4 regions of the Phytopseudomonas flavescens genome follow, and region 1 is predicted to be linked to each of the others. Evidence: predicted binding sites of a transcription regulator. Region 1 holds the regulator's gene; each other region holds the start of a gene.

The links. Region 1 encodes sigma-54, which starts transcription at its own class of promoters, with help from an activator protein. Its sites were predicted from a motif close to ANTGGCATNNANNTTGCTNT; they were not measured.
Region 2: a site for sigma-54 is predicted at 1,299-1,318, ahead of FHR27_RS15450 (circularly permuted type 2 ATP-grasp protein). Genes of this name have one in related genera too.
Region 3: a site for sigma-54 is predicted at 2,294-2,313, ahead of FHR27_RS12195 (flagellar basal body rod protein FlgF). Genes of this name have one in related genera too.
Region 4: a site for sigma-54 is predicted at 1,734-1,753, ahead of FHR27_RS21200 (ammonium transporter). Genes of this name have one in related genera too.

The regions. Positions count from the first base shown of each region.
Region 1 covers NZ_JACBYV010000001.1:5,753,525-5,757,186, reverse strand. Annotated here, with positions in the region: gene lptA (lipopolysaccharide transport periplasmic protein LptA) at 1-401, shown strand, start outside; gene lptB (LPS export ABC transporter ATP-binding protein) at 404-1,129, shown strand; gene FHR27_RS25645 (RNA polymerase factor sigma-54) at 1,297-2,805, shown strand; gene hpf (ribosome hibernation-promoting factor, HPF/YfiA family) at 2,886-3,194, shown strand; gene ptsN (PTS IIA-like nitrogen regulatory protein PtsN) at 3,210-3,662, shown strand, end outside.
Region 2 covers NZ_JACBYV010000001.1:3,458,867-3,462,528, forward strand. Annotated here, with positions in the region: gene FHR27_RS15450 (circularly permuted type 2 ATP-grasp protein) at 1-1,237, opposite strand, end outside; gene FHR27_RS15455 (transglutaminase family protein) at 1,471-3,662, opposite strand, start outside.
Region 3 covers NZ_JACBYV010000001.1:2,734,138-2,737,799, forward strand. Annotated here, with positions in the region: gene flgH (flagellar basal body L-ring protein FlgH) at 1-609, opposite strand, end outside; gene flgG (flagellar basal-body rod protein FlgG) at 672-1,457, opposite strand; gene FHR27_RS12195 (flagellar basal body rod protein FlgF) at 1,505-2,245, opposite strand; gene FHR27_RS12200 (flagellar hook protein FlgE) at 2,442-3,662, opposite strand, start outside.
Region 4 covers NZ_JACBYV010000001.1:4,740,289-4,743,950, reverse strand. Annotated here, with positions in the region: gene FHR27_RS21210 (ammonium transporter) at 1-1,309, shown strand, start outside; gene FHR27_RS21205 (hypothetical protein) at 1,358-1,537, shown strand; gene FHR27_RS21200 (ammonium transporter) at 1,886-3,205, shown strand; gene FHR27_RS21195 (P-II family nitrogen regulator) at 3,217-3,555, shown strand.

The DNA of each region.
Region 1 (3,662 bases):
TGGCGGTGTACCGCGGCGATGTCGTCATCACTCAGGGCACCCTGAAAATCACTGGCGACACCGTCACCATCACCCAGAATGCACAGGGCGATATCGACGTGTTCACCTCGGTGGGCAAACCGGCCTACTACGAGCAGAAGCCGTCTGCCGACAAGCAGATCGTCAAGGCCTACGGCCTGACCATCCAATACTTCGCGGCCAATGAACGCATCGTGCTGATCGACCAGGCCAAGGTGGTTCAGGAAGGCAACACCTTCGAAGGCGAGAAGATCGTCTATGACACCCAGCGTCAGATCGTCAATGCCGGTCGCGCCACGGGCACCAACGTGTCGACCCCGCGCCCGCGCATCGACATGGTGATTCAGCCGCAGAAGAAACCCGCCGCCGAGCAGGGCCAATAACGATGGCAACACTGAAAGCCCAGCATCTGGCAAAAAGCTACAAGGGTCGCCAGGTCGTTCGCGACGTCAGCCTGAGCATCGAAAGCGGGCAGATCGTCGGCCTGCTCGGCCCCAACGGCGCCGGCAAAACCACCTGCTTCTACATGATCGTCGGCCTGGTTCAGGCCGATCAGGGCCGCGTGCTGATCGACGATCTCGACGTCAGCCACCAACCCATGCATGGCCGTGCTCGCGCCGGTATCGGCTACCTGCCTCAGGAAGCCTCGATCTTTCGCAAGCTGAGCGTCTCCGACAACATCATGGCGATCCTGGAAACGCGCAAGGACCTCAACCGTGCGCAGCGTCTGCAGGAGCTGGAAAGCCTGCTGCAGGAATTCCACATCACGCACATCCGCGACAACCTGGGCATGAGCCTCTCGGGTGGCGAACGCCGCCGCGTCGAAATCGCCCGCGCCCTCGCCACCTCGCCGAAATTCATCCTTCTCGATGAGCCCTTCGCCGGCGTCGACCCGATCTCGGTCGGTGACATCAAGCAAATCATTCACCACCTCAAGGCCAAAGGCATTGGCGTGCTGATCACCGACCACAACGTGCGCGAAACCCTGGATATCTGCGAAACCGCCTACATCGTCAGCGATGGTCAACTGATCGCCGAAGGCGATTCCGCTGCGATCCTGGCCAACCAGGTGGTCAAGGAAGTCTATCTGGGCCACGAATTCCGCCTGTAACGAATTTCCCGCCGATGAACGCCCAGCGCCCGCTACCCACGACAGGGTCGTAATGAAATGGTAACGGGCTCTAGGCAAAGCACTCGGATTCAGGCATATAATTTGCTTCCTAGTGGCGCTTTGGCGCCCTGTCGTGGATCGCGCACAGACGCCAGATAAGGTCTGCAATGAAACCATCGCTAGTCCTGAAAATGGGCCAGCAGCTGACGATGACACCGCAGCTGCAACAAGCCATTCGCCTGCTCCAACTGTCCACGCTGGATCTGCAACAGGAGATCCAGGAGGCACTGGAGTCGAACCCGATGCTCGAGCGTCAGGAAGAAGGCGACGACTTCGACAATTCGGACCCCATGGCCGACGGCGCGGAAAGCGCACCCACGGCGGCCGCTCAGGAAGAGAAATTTCAGGAACCAACTTTCCAGGAAAACACCCAGACCGTCGACAATCTGGAAGAAGGCGAATGGGGCGAGCGAATCCCCAGCGAACTGCCGGTCGACACGGCCTGGGAAGACGTCTATCAGACCAGCGCCAGCAGCCTGCCAAGCAATGATGACGACGAGTGGGACTTCACCACTCGCACCTCTGCCGGCGAGAGCCTGCAGAGTCACATGCTCTGGCAACTCAACCTGGCACCTATGTCCGACAAGGACCGCCTCATCGCAGTGACGCTGATCGACTGCATCAATGGTCAGGGCTACCTCGAGGAAACCCTCGAAGAAATCACCGACGCCTTCGACCCCGAACTCGATGTCGAGCTCGATGAAGTCGAAGCCGTGCTGCACCGCATCCAGCAGTTCGAGCCTTCCGGCATCGCCGCCCGCGACCTGCGCGAGTGCCTGCTTCTGCAACTGCGCCAACTGCCGGCCAATACCCCCTGGCTGAGCGAGGCCCAGCGCCTCACCAGTGACTACCTCGACCTGCTCGGCAGCCGCGACTACAGCCAGCTGATGCGCCGCATGAAGCTCAAGGAAGACGAGCTGCGCCCGGTCATCGAGCTGATTCAGAGCCTCAACCCGCGCCCCGGTTCGCAGATCGAATCGAGCGAGCCCGAGTACGTGGTGCCTGACGTGATCGTGCGCAAGCACAACGATCGCTGGCTGGTGGAACTCAACCAGGAGGCCATGCCTCGCCTGCGCGTCAACGCGCAGTACGCAGGCTTCGTGAAGCGCGCCGACTCCAGCGCCGACAACACCTTCATGCGCAATCAGTTGCAGGAAGCACGCTGGTTCATCAAGAGCCTGCAGAGCCGCAACGAAACCCTGATGAAGGTCGCGACGCAGATCGTCGAACACCAGCGCGGCTTCCTCGACTACGGCGACGAAGCCATGAAGCCGTTGGTACTGCACGACATCGCCGAAGCGGTGGGCATGCACGAATCGACCATCTCACGCGTCACCACCCAGAAGTACATGCATACACCGCGTGGCATTTACGAGCTGAAATACTTCTTCTCCAGCCACGTCAGCACCTCCGAAGGCGGCGAATGTTCGTCCACCGCGATCCGCGCGATCATCAAGAAACTGGTCGCCGCGGAAAATGCGAAAAAGCCATTGAGCGATAGCAAGATCGCTGGTTTACTGGAAGCACAGGGCATTCAAGTGGCGCGCCGCACAGTCGCCAAGTACCGTGAATCGCTCGGTATAGCGCCTTCGAGCGAACGCAAACGACTGATGTGAGCGGCCTTGTAGTAGAGCCCCAGTGTTCCTGCGGCAGGTGTATAGCCTGCCACTCACACACGGCAACAAGGAGAAGCGGTATGCAAGTCAACATCAGTGGGCACCAGCTGGATGTGACAGACGCACTACGCAGCTACATCGAGGAAAAGCTCGGACGTCTCGAGCGGCACTTCGACAAGATCACCAATGTGCAGGTCATCCTGGAGGTCGAGAAGCTCAAGCAGAAAGTCGAAGCCACCTTGCACATCGCCGGAGGCGAAGTGGTGGCCAATGCCGAGCATGAAGACATGTACGCCGCCATCGATCTACTGACCGACAAACTTGACCGCCAACTCATCAAGCACAAGGAAAAACAGCTCGACCGCCAGCAGGGCGCAATGGCCCGCTGACCTCGTCCTTCTCCTATGATCCGACTTGAAAATATCCTGACCCCCGGCCGTTCCCTCGTGAACGTGCCGGGCGGCAGTAAAAAGCGTGTACTCGAACAGATAGCTGCCGTGATCGCGCGCGACCTGCCCGATCTCGATGGCCAGACCATCTATGAAAGCCTGATCGCCCGGGAGAAACTCGGCTCGACCGGTTTCGGCAATGGCATCGCCATTCCTCATTGCCGCTTGCCCGGGTGCAGCTCACCGATCAGTGCGCTGCTGAAACTCGACGCCGCGGTGGATTTCGACGCAATCGATGGCGCCCCTGTCGATTTGCTGTTCGTGCTGCTGGTTCCCGAAGCAGCGACCGATGAGCACCTGGAACTGCTGCGCCAGATCGCCAGCATGTTCGACCGCGAGGACGTTCGCGAGCGACTGCGCCAGGCTCAGGACAGTCAATCGCTGTACCAGACCGTAGTGAACGTGCAG
Region 2 (3,662 bases), 2.3 Mb from region 1:
CCTGAGCGACATAGGCATAAGGGCGCAGCCGCAGCCTTGCAGTCAGCTCGGCACGCTGCGCGGCATCCAGATCACGGCCGAATACCGGGGTGAAGCTCTGCGATGGGAAGCTCGGCCGGATAAGCAGCTCGGGGAGTTTTTCCAGGGCTTGCTCCAATACCGGTGGCTCGCCGCACCACCAACTGGCGATGCTCGGCAGCAGCAGCGGCTCACCCAGCAGCTTCTCGCTGATCGCCGGCAGAAAGCCTGGCAGCCCGGGCGCTTCCAGCACACCGCTACCGAGCGCGTTGGCGACCAGCACGCGGCCCTGACGCACCGCCTCCAACAGGCCGGGCACGCCCAGTGCGGAGTCGGTACGCAGTTCGAGGGGGTCGCAGAAATCGTCGTCGAGACGGCGCAGCACCGCATGTACGCGGCGCAACCCCGCCAGGGTCTTGAGGTACAGGGTGGCGTCGCGCACGGTCAGGTCGCTGCCTTCGACCAGCGGATAACCGAGCTGACGGGCCAGGTACAGGTGTTCGAAATAGCTCTCGTTGAATCGCCCGGGTGTCAGCACCACCACCAGCGGCGTCTCGCCATCGGCGGGCGCCTGACGCGCCAGGGTGTCCTGCAGGGTGCGGAAGAACCCCGCCAGGTACTGCACGCCCAGGTCCCGGTACAGCTCGGGGAAGGCGCGGGAAACGATTTGCCGGTTTTCCAGGGCGTAGCCCGCCCCGGAGGGCGCCTGGGTACGATCGGCCGTGACCCACCAGCGGCCATCGGGCGCCCGCGCCAGGTCCACGGCATACACATGCAGGAAGGTACCGCCTGGCGGCTGCAAGCCCTGGCAGGGCCAGAGAAAGTTCTCGTGGCCGAAGACCAGCTCCGGCGGCAGCAGGCCGTCGGCCAGTAGCTGCTGAGGGCCGTAAAGGTCGGCCAGTACCTTGTCGAGCAACGCCGCACGCTGGGCCACGCCGGCAGCGATGGTCTGCCACTCGGCCGCGGGAATCAGATTGGGCAGCAGGTCCAGTTCCCAGGGGCGATCCGCACCATCGGGATCGGCGTACACGTTGTAGGTAACGCCATTCTCCTGGATCTGTCGGGTCAGCATGGCCTGACGCTGCTGCAGCTGTGCCGGGCGGCTGCGCTGCAGTTGGGTCAGCAGCCTGCGCCAATGCGGGCGAACCTGCCCGCTGGCATCGAGCAGTTCATCGTAGGCCCCATCGTTGGACGGGTAATCGGCGAGCAGATCAGGCATCAATGTCTCGGTGATTCTTGGTGACGTCTTGTCGTTGGCTTAGCGTAGGCGTTGCACGGTGAAAGCATAACCTGCGCCAGTAAAACCCACTCAACATCGCGCGAGCTAGAGCACGGCAAGGGCTTGGCGCCCCCAAAAACAGGCCAGGAAGCGGAGTGTACTGGTGTACATGCGCACTCCTGAGCTGTTTTTAACGCCGCAGCGTCGGCGCGCAGCCGACGTTGCGCAGGTTCTCAGATGCGGCGCAGATCCAGGGTCGTTGGCAACTCCTGATTACTGCTTGGCGTCAGCGCAGCCCGTTTACCCGGGCTATGCCCAAGGCGGAAGAAGCGTGCCAGGCGCCGGCTTTCCGCCTCATAGGCGTTCACCGGCAGGCTGTCATAGTTTCGCCCACCGGGATGGGCGACATGATACTGGCATCCGCCGATGGAGCGGTTCATCCAGGTATCCACCAGGTCGAAAATCAGCGGCGCATGCACGCCGATGGTCGGCTGCAGACAGGCCGCGGGCTGCCAGGCACGGAAGCGCACCCCGGCGACGAACTCACCGACCTTGCCGGTCGCTCGCAGCGGGACCGGCACGCCATTGCAGGTCAACACGTAACGATCCGGGGTCAGGCCATTGACCTTGACCTGCATCCGCTCGAGGGACGAGTCGACATAACGCACCGTACCGCCCACCGCGCCCTCTTCGCCCAGCACATGCCAGGGCTCCAGCGCCTGACGCAGCTCCAGATCGATGCCCTTGACGTTGAAGTCGCCGGCCTTGGGGAAGCGAAACTCGAAATGCGGTGCGAACCAGTCGGCGCGCAGGCGGTAACCGAAGGTGGTCAGTTCCTGCAGCACATCGGCAAAATCCTGCTCGACGAAGTGCGACAGCAAGAAGCGGTCATGCAGTTCGGTACCCCAGCGCACCAGGCGTGCGGGCCGGTAAGGCTCCTTCCAGAACCGCGCGATCAGCGCCCGCAGCAACAACTGCTGGGCCAGGCTCATCTGCGCGTGCGGCGGCATTTCGAAGGCACGCAGCTCGAGCAGACCAAGACGCCCGGAGGCCGAATCCGGGGAATACAACTTGTCGATGCAGAACTCGGCACGGTGGGTATTGCCGGAGACATCGACCAGCAGATTGCGCAGCAGGCGGTCGACCAGCCACGGCGGGCACTCGCGACCGGGCTCGGGCATCTGTGCGAAGGCGATTTCCAGCTCGTAGAGGGCATCGTTGCGCGCCTCGTCGACCCGGGGCGCCTGGGAGGTCGGACCGATGAACAACCCGGAGAACAAATAGGACAACGACGGGTGATTGTGCCAGTAGCTGATCAGGCTGCGCAGCAGATCGGGGCGGCGCAGGAAGGGCGAATCCACAGGTGTGGCGCCACCGAGAACGAAGTGGTTGCCGCCGCCGGTACCGGTGTGGCGGCCATCGATCATGAACTTCTCGCTGCTCAGGCGGCACTGACGCGCCTGTTCATAGAGGAACTCGGTGCGTTCGACCAGCTCGTCCCAACTGGCCGCCGGGTGGATATTCACCTCGATCACGCCAGGGTCCGGGGTCACCCGGAAGAACTGCAGTCGCGGGTCGTTAGGCGGCTCGTACCCCTCGAGGAGCACCGGGCAATCCAGTTCGGCAGCGGTGTCCTCGATGGCGGCGGCCAGCTCCAGATAATCCTCGAGGTCACTCAGCGGCGGCATGAACAGGTACAGCCGGCCATCGCGAGGCTCGGCGCACAATGCCGTGCGCACCACGTCGGCTGCCGACTGACCGCGTTTGGGTTTGGCTGGCGCATTGCCTCGGCTGCCATTCCAGACGCCGCGCGCCTGGTACTGCAACTCGGCGGAGGCCGGCAGCGGCGCGAACACCTGAGACGGGTCCGCTGGCGTCACGTAGGGGAATTCCTCGGCTTTGACCCAGGGCAGGGAATCCAGCGGCAGGCGATAGCCCAGGGCCGAATCGCCGGGTACCAGACGGCAATACTCATCGCGCAGGTACCAGGAGCCACTGCGCCAGCCAGCACGGCGGGTATCGCGGGCCAGCGGCAGGACATGCCCGATCACCCGATCGAGGCCCTGCTCGAATACCCGGCGCAGGCGCTCGCGCTCCAGTGGGTCGGCCAGGCGGGCGTCTTCAGGAGAAACGTTGTCGGGCAAACGCCCCTCACGCCACAGGTAATAGAGACCGTCTTCGAAAGCCGGAAAGCGGTGAGCCGCATCGACGCCCAGGCGCTCGGCCAGGTTGGCGAGAAAGCGCGCGGCCGTGTCGGCATCGGCGCCATAGTCGCGCCCTTCATCGGCCAGCAGCTCGGCGTTACGCCAGACCGGCTGACCATCGCGGCGCCAGAAGGCATTCAGCGACCAGCGCGGCAGCTGCTCGCCCGGGTACCACTTGCCCTGGCCGAAATGCACCAGGGCAGTTGGCGCGTAGTGCTCAC
Region 3 (3,662 bases), 3.0 Mb from region 1:
ACGGGTCGAGGCCACGGTGTTGTCACGAGCAACGTCGTCGGAACGAACCAGACCGGCGATGCGCACCAGCTCGTCACCGGTGTTGAGGGTCATCCACTTCTCACCGCGCACGACCAGCAACCCGTTGGGCAGTACTTCGGCCACGGTCACGGTGATCGAACCGGTCAGGCTGTTGCTCTGCCCGGCCTGGCCGGAACCATTGGTGTCACGCTGGGCGCCGTACTGGGCACTGAGTCCCAGGTTCTCGGCCTTCAGCGGATTGAGGCTGGAGCTGGGGTTGTCGATCGATACGCCACCGCCGAACAGCGACGTCAGGCCGATATTGGCATTACTGTCCTTGGACATCTGCGAGCTGGCGTTCTTGCTGGCCTGCATGCGCTCGCTCAGGCTGATGGTAATCACATCACCCACGCGGAACGCCTTGCGGTCGCCGTACAGATTGTTCTCGAAGCCCGACTGGAAGATCGAGCCATTGTTCTGCGCGGCCGGCAGCGGCGTGCGTGGCAACACAGGTGCGTAGTACGGATCGTTGGGCTTGGCGACCGGCGCCACGCAGCCACTCAGCACTACGCTGCCGAGAATCGAGAACACACACACCAAGCGGTTCATAACCACTACCTCACAGCGTTCAGGCGTATCAGGGGGTGAGCTGCTGCCCTACCCCGGGTTTCTTAAAGGTTCTGCGTGATGAAGGACAGCATCTGGTCAGCGGTGGAGATGACCTTGGAGTTCATCTCGTAGGCGCGCTGAGTGGTGATCATGTTGACCATCTCCTCGACCACGCTGACGTTGGAGTTTTCCAGGGTGTTCTGCAGGGTCGTACCCAAGCCGTTGAGGCCGGGCGTGCCGACCTGCGGCGCACCGCTGGAGGCGGTCTCCAGGAACAGGTTGTTGCCGATCGCTTCCAGACCCGCCGGGTTGATGAAGTCGGTGATCTGGATGTTGCCGACGATCTGCGGCTGCGGGTTGCCGGTGGTGGTCACCGACGCGGTGCCGTCCTCACCCACGGTGAAGGTACGCACTTCCGGTGGCAGCACGATGGCCGGCTCCAGCGCGAAACCCTGAGACGTCACCACCTGGCCATCGGAGTTCAGGTGAAAGCTGCCGTCACGGGTGTAGGACACCGTGCCATCGGGCATCAGTACCTGAAAGAAGCCGCGGCCGTTGATCGCCATGTCCATCGGCTGCTCGGTGGTCTGCAGGCTACCGGCAGTGAAGATCTTCTGCGTGCCATTGATACGCACACCGGTACCGAGCTGCAGGCCGGAAGGCAGCTGGCTGTCCTGGCTGGACTGACCGCCAGGCTGGCGACGGATCTGGTACAGCAGGTCCTCGAACTCGGCGCGATCGCGCTTGAAGCCCGTGGTGGACACGTTGGCCAGGTTGTTGGAAATGGTCGTCAGGTTCATGTCCTGAGCGGACAGGCCGGTCTTGCTGACCCAAAGTGCCGGAAGCATAGCGTTTCTCCTCGGGCGCCGGATTCATGGCGCCGCGCGTTTGGTTATCAGGTCATTTGCAAGACACGCGCCATGGCGGTGTCATTGTCTTCTGCGGTACGCATCATCTTTACCGACAGCTCGAACTGCCGGGACAGCGCCAGAATCGAGGTCATTTCCTCGACGGCATTGACGTTGCTGGACTCGAGAAAGCCCGAAGTAATCTGCACGGTGGCGTCGGCTTCCGGTGGCTGCGGGCCGTTGAAACGGATCATGCCGTCGCTGCCCTTCTGCATCTGCTTGAGGTCCGGGTTCACCAGCCGCAACCTGTCGACCTCGGCCAACACATTGGGCGCCTCGCCCAAGGCACGGATGCTGATGGTGCCGTCCTGGCCAATCTCGATCTTCTGCTCGGGCGGCACGGCGATCGGCCCGGCATTGCCCATCACCGGCATGCCATTACCGGTGCGCAGCATGCCCATGGCATCCACGTTGAGGCTCGCAGTACGCACATAGGCTTCGGTGCCATCGGGCGACTGCACGGCCAACCAGCCCTTGCCACCAATCGCCACATCCAGATCACGACCGGTTTCCTGCAAGGAGCCAGGCGTGAAATCGGTACCGGGTCGCTCGCTCATGGCGAACACACGGCTAGGCTGCGTTTCTCCAAAAATCGGCATCGAGCGCGCCTGCTCGAAATCGCGGCGAAAACCGCTCGTGGAGATGTTCGCCAGATTGTTGGCGTGGGCACGCTGGGCCAACGTGTTGTTGTGGGCACCAGTCATGGAGACGTACAGCATCTTGTCCATGTTTCCTCCGAGGTGGGGCAACTCGCCCGCGACTCTGACAAGAGCTTAAAAGCAATTCACGTGCCACCAACCACAAAAAATCGCAACCTAATGATTTTATTGGATTTATATAAACGAAACAGGCTCCCGAGGGAGCCTGTAATTTGTCGCTTGGCGAGTTGTTGCCGCTAGCGGCAACGACTCCCTGACGCGGGCATCAACGCAGGTTGATGATCGTCTGCGTGATGGCGCTCTCGGTCTCGATGGTTTTGGCGTTGGCCTGATAGTTGCGCTGGGCAACGATCAGGTTGACCAGCTGATCCGACAGCTCGACGTTGGAATCTTCCAGCGCCCCAGCCTGCAACGACCCCAGGGTGCCGCTTTTTGGCGTGCCGATGACCGGCTCACCAGATGCCGACGATTGAACCCACGCCGTTTTGCCAACCGGTGTAAGCCCCTGCATGTTGGCGAAGTTGGCCAGCACCAGTTGGCCCTGAACTTTGGTCTGGCCATTGGTATAGCGAGCGAACAGAACACCGGTCTCGTCAATTTCCAGGCCCGACAGCTCCCCGGTGCTATAACCGTCCTGCTCGACCTTGGCGACCGCAAACGTACTGTTGTACTGCGAAGACCCACGGAAATCGAACTTCACCGCCCCGCTGGCCGTGGAACCGTTTGCTGCCCAGGTCGTACCCTCGGCATTGGTCGGCGCCGCAGGCACCCAGCCATTCATGCTGAGGGTGCCATCAGGGTTCATCGACAACCCTGTGCTCAGCCTTGCCGGATCGATGGTCTGCAGCTTGCCGGACGAGTCGAAGCTCACCCCTGCCGAAAGCGCCTGAGTACTGGTCGGATCCAGCGGATTACGACCGTCCACCAGAATCTTCACGTCCCAGTTGTTCGCTCCGGTCTTCACGAAGTACTGGGTGAAGGAGTGCGCATTGCCCTGGGCGTCGTAAATATTGACCGAGGTGGAACGGTTGTAGCTGGTCGGATCCGCCGGGTTGAACGAAGCGTTGGCTGCAGTGGTACCCGCCGCAGCCCCCGCCGCATTGGCAGCCGCAAGCTGTGCAGGCGTTGCAGCCGCAGTGGCGGCCGCGATCTCGGCAGGCGTCGGGTTCGGGTTACCCGGCAACAAAGAGCCGTTGAACGCGGTTTGATAGGCGCCGTCATAGGCGCTCTGGCGCAGCACCGGGACGCTCTCGGTCGAGTTCAGGTTGAACGGCTGAGTAATGGTGGACGTAGCCCTAGGCGCCTGGCTAGCCGTTTCCACCTTCAGGTTGCCGATGATGCCGTTCTGCAAATTACCGTTGGCATCCACGCCATAACCCTGCAGGTTATGGCCGAAATTGTTGACGATGAAGCCTTCACGATCAGTACCGAAGTAACCGGCACGGGTGTAGCTGATATCGCCATTGTTGCTGGTGCGGAAAAAACC
Region 4 (3,662 bases), 1.0 Mb from region 1:
CACCCTGAACATGGAGATGTTCTATTGGTGGTGTACCGCGTTGATGATCTGCATTCACGCAGGCTTTCTGTCTTACGAGATCGGCGCTTCGCGCCTGAAGAACGCCCTGGCGGCGGGCGTGAAGAACATCCTCGCGTTCGGCTTCATCGTGCCCAGCGTGTTCCTGCTCGGCTGGGCGGTCTACAACGCCTTCCCCGATGGCCTGGTACCGCGCATGGACGCCCTGATGGCCGGCATGCCGTGGAGCCAATCCATGGGCCCGAACATCCAGGACAACGCCACCGGTATTTTCTGGGGTGCATTCGCGCTGTTCGCCGCCACCACGGGTTCGATTCTTTCCGGGGCGATCATCGAGCGCGCGCGGATGAGCGCATTCATCATCATGACCATCGTGCTCGGCGGCTTTCTCTGGCTGCTGGCGGCGGCCTGGGGCTGGCACCCGGAAGGCTGGCTGACCGTCAAATGGGGCTACCATGACGTCGGCGCAGCGGGCGTGGTGCACATGATCGCCGGCTTCTTCGCCCTTGGCGTGCTGATCAACCTCGGTGCACGCATCGGCCGCTTCAACCCGGACGGCAGCGCCAACGCCATCGTCGGCCACAGCATGCCGATGAGCGTGGTCGGCCTGATGCTGATCATCGTCGGCTTCTTCGGCTTCCTCGGCGGCTGCATCATCTACAACTCGGGCGCTCAGTGGATCAACATCTACGGCCAGCCGACCAACCTCTCCGCCTTCTCCTTCAATACCCTGATGGGTTTCGCCGGCGGCCTGATCGGTGCCTACCTGACCACCCGCGAACCCTACTGGATGATGTCCGGTGGTCTGGTCGGCATCATCTCGGTGGCGCCCGGCCTGGACCTCTACCACCCCGGGCTGGCCTACCTCATCGGCATGGGCGTTTCCGCCCTGGCGCCGCTGGTCAACAACCTGCTGCTCAAGTTCAAGCTGGACGATGCCGTCGGCGCGTTCGCCGTGCACGGCTTCGGCGGTTTCGCCGGTCTGCTGATCAGCGGCATCTTCCTGGCCGGTTACCCGAACGTGAACGGCATGCCGGAGATCAGTTTCTTCGGCCAGCTCGGCGGCGCACTGGTGATGGCCGCGCTGGGCTTCTTCCCCGGCTACGGCATCTCCTACGCCCTCAACAAGGCCGGCATCCTGCGCGTGCCGGCGCATGCCGAGGAACGTGGCCTCGACCTGACCGAAGTGCCGGCCCAGGCCTATCCGGAGTGGAGCAGCATGTACGGGCAGAGCAGTACGGTGGGTGGCAACGCCGCACAGCCGCCACTGACCGCCGCCCCCGCCAAATGACCCCTGGCCGGCCGCAAGGGCGGCCGGCTCATCCCGAGGAGTATCGCCATGAGCATCACCACCTACGAAGGTGCCAGCGCTGTATTCACCTTCGCCGACAAACCCGCCATCCTGATCTTCATCAGCTTTCTGGTCGCCGCCGTCAGCCTCTACGCGCTGATCGCGACCATCATTCACGAGAAACACAGCTACGCACTGCCTGATGAAGAACTCGACAAGCTGAAATAACCCTTCGACCGGCGGCAACCGCCGCCGGTCATCCCTCGCAGCACGCCCTTGCTCTGCCCACTAAGTAGCAGCCCCACACCTTGCGCACCAGGACAATGCACGGCGCGCACCTCAGGTATTCCGCGGCCCTCAGCCAACATGTAACAAATTGTTTTGAGCTCAGTGGGTTAGCTGAAACAGCTCGGCGCGCAACGATTCTGGCAGGCCTATTGCTTTACCAGAGGGGAAGTTAATTGCCCCACAGGAATATATGTCGGTGCTTCTGCGCTGACCTTCCGCGGGGCAGCAGATCCGGTTCGCCACCGACAGCGGCCGGTTCAATCCCCCGTCGGTTGGAGGCAACAGGCAATGGTTCGGTGTTCACAGATAGGCCGCAGTATGTTGGTTTTTCCTCTGGTGCTCGCCAGCGCCGCCGCTCTCGCCGACGAGGCGGCAGCGCCGATCGACAGCGGCGACACGGCGTTCGTGGCGCTCTGCTCGCTGGTGGTACTGCTGATGACCCTCCCGGGCCTGGCGCTGTTCTATGGCGGTATGGCACGAACCAAGAACGTCCTCTCGGTTCTCATGCAGGTGTTCTGCACCGCATCGCTGATGTCGGTGCTGTTCGCGATCTACGGCTACAGCCTGACCTTCACCAACGGCGGCTCGCTGCACGCGGTGATCGGTGGCCTGGACAAGCTGTTCATGGCCGGCATCACCAAGGACTCGGTAGTCGGCACCATCCCGGAGTATCTGTACTTCCTGTTCATGCTGCTGTTCGCGGCCATTACCCCGGCGATCATCGTCGGCGGGTTCGCCGAGCGCATGAAGTTCGCCGCGGTGATGGTGTTCATGGCCGTGTGGCTGACCATCAACTACATCCCCATGGCACACATGGCCTGGGGCGGTGGCTGGGTGTTCGATCTCGGCGTGCAGGACTTCGCTGGCGGCAATGTGGTGCACCTCAACGTCGGTATCGCCGCACTGGTGGGTGCCTGGCTGCTGGGCCGCCGTCGCGGTTTCGGCACGCCGTCGCTGACGCCGCACAACATGACCATGACCCTTACCGGCGGCTCCTTGCTGTGGGTGGGCTGGCTGGGCTTCTGCGGCGGCTGCGCACTGGCCGCCAACGGCTACGCCATGCTGGTGATGGTCAACACCATGCTCGCCAGTTGCGCAGGCGCATTGGGCTGGATGATCGTGGAATGGCGACACCGTGGCCGGCCGAGCCTGTTCGGCGCGCTGTCCGGGGCCATTGCCGGCCTGGTGGCCGTCACCCCGGCCTGCGGCTTCGTAGGGCCGATGGGCGCCATCCTGCTGGGCTTCATCGCAGGCCCGGTGTGCGTCTGGTCGGTAGAAAAGCTCAAGCCGATGATCGGCCTGGACGATGCCTTCGACGTGTTCGGCGTGCATGGCGTCGCGGGCATCCTCGGCGGCCTGCTGACTCCCGTGTTCGCGCTTGCCGCCATTGGCGGCCAGGGCTTCATCGAAGGCCGCGGCCTGCTCGACCAGCTGCTGGTCAACGGCGGTGCCATCCTGTTCAGCATTGTCTTCTCGGCCATCACCAGCCTGATCGCTTACAAGATTGCCGACGCAGTCTGCGGTGGGCTGCGCGTGGACGAGGAAACCGAGGTTGATGGCCTCGATCTCTCCGCCCATGGCGAAGTCGGCTACAAGTACTCGAACTGAGGGTCACAGCGATGAAACTGATCACCGCGATCATCAAGCCCTTCCTGCTCGACGCCGTGCGTGAAGCGCTCACCGACGTTGGCGTCAACGGCGTCACGGCCACCGAAGCCAGGGGCTACGGCCGACAGAAAGGGCACACGGAGGTCTACCGGGGCGCCGAATACGAGGTGCAACTGCTGCCCAAGATCAAGCTGGAAATGGTGGTGTCGGACGACCTCTGTCAACACGCCGTGGACGTCATCCTGAAAACCGCCCGCACCGGCAAGATCGGCGATGGCAAGGTATTCATCCAGAACCTGGAAAGCATCGTACGGATCAGAACCGGCGAACTGGACGACGCCGCCCTCTGAGCCTGCCAGCCGCACCCGGAGCACGCTCTGGGTCGGCTGACGGCCAGCACCTCTTCGACGAACCTGGGTGCTGAACGACACAACCCGATGGCACACGTGCGCAGCCA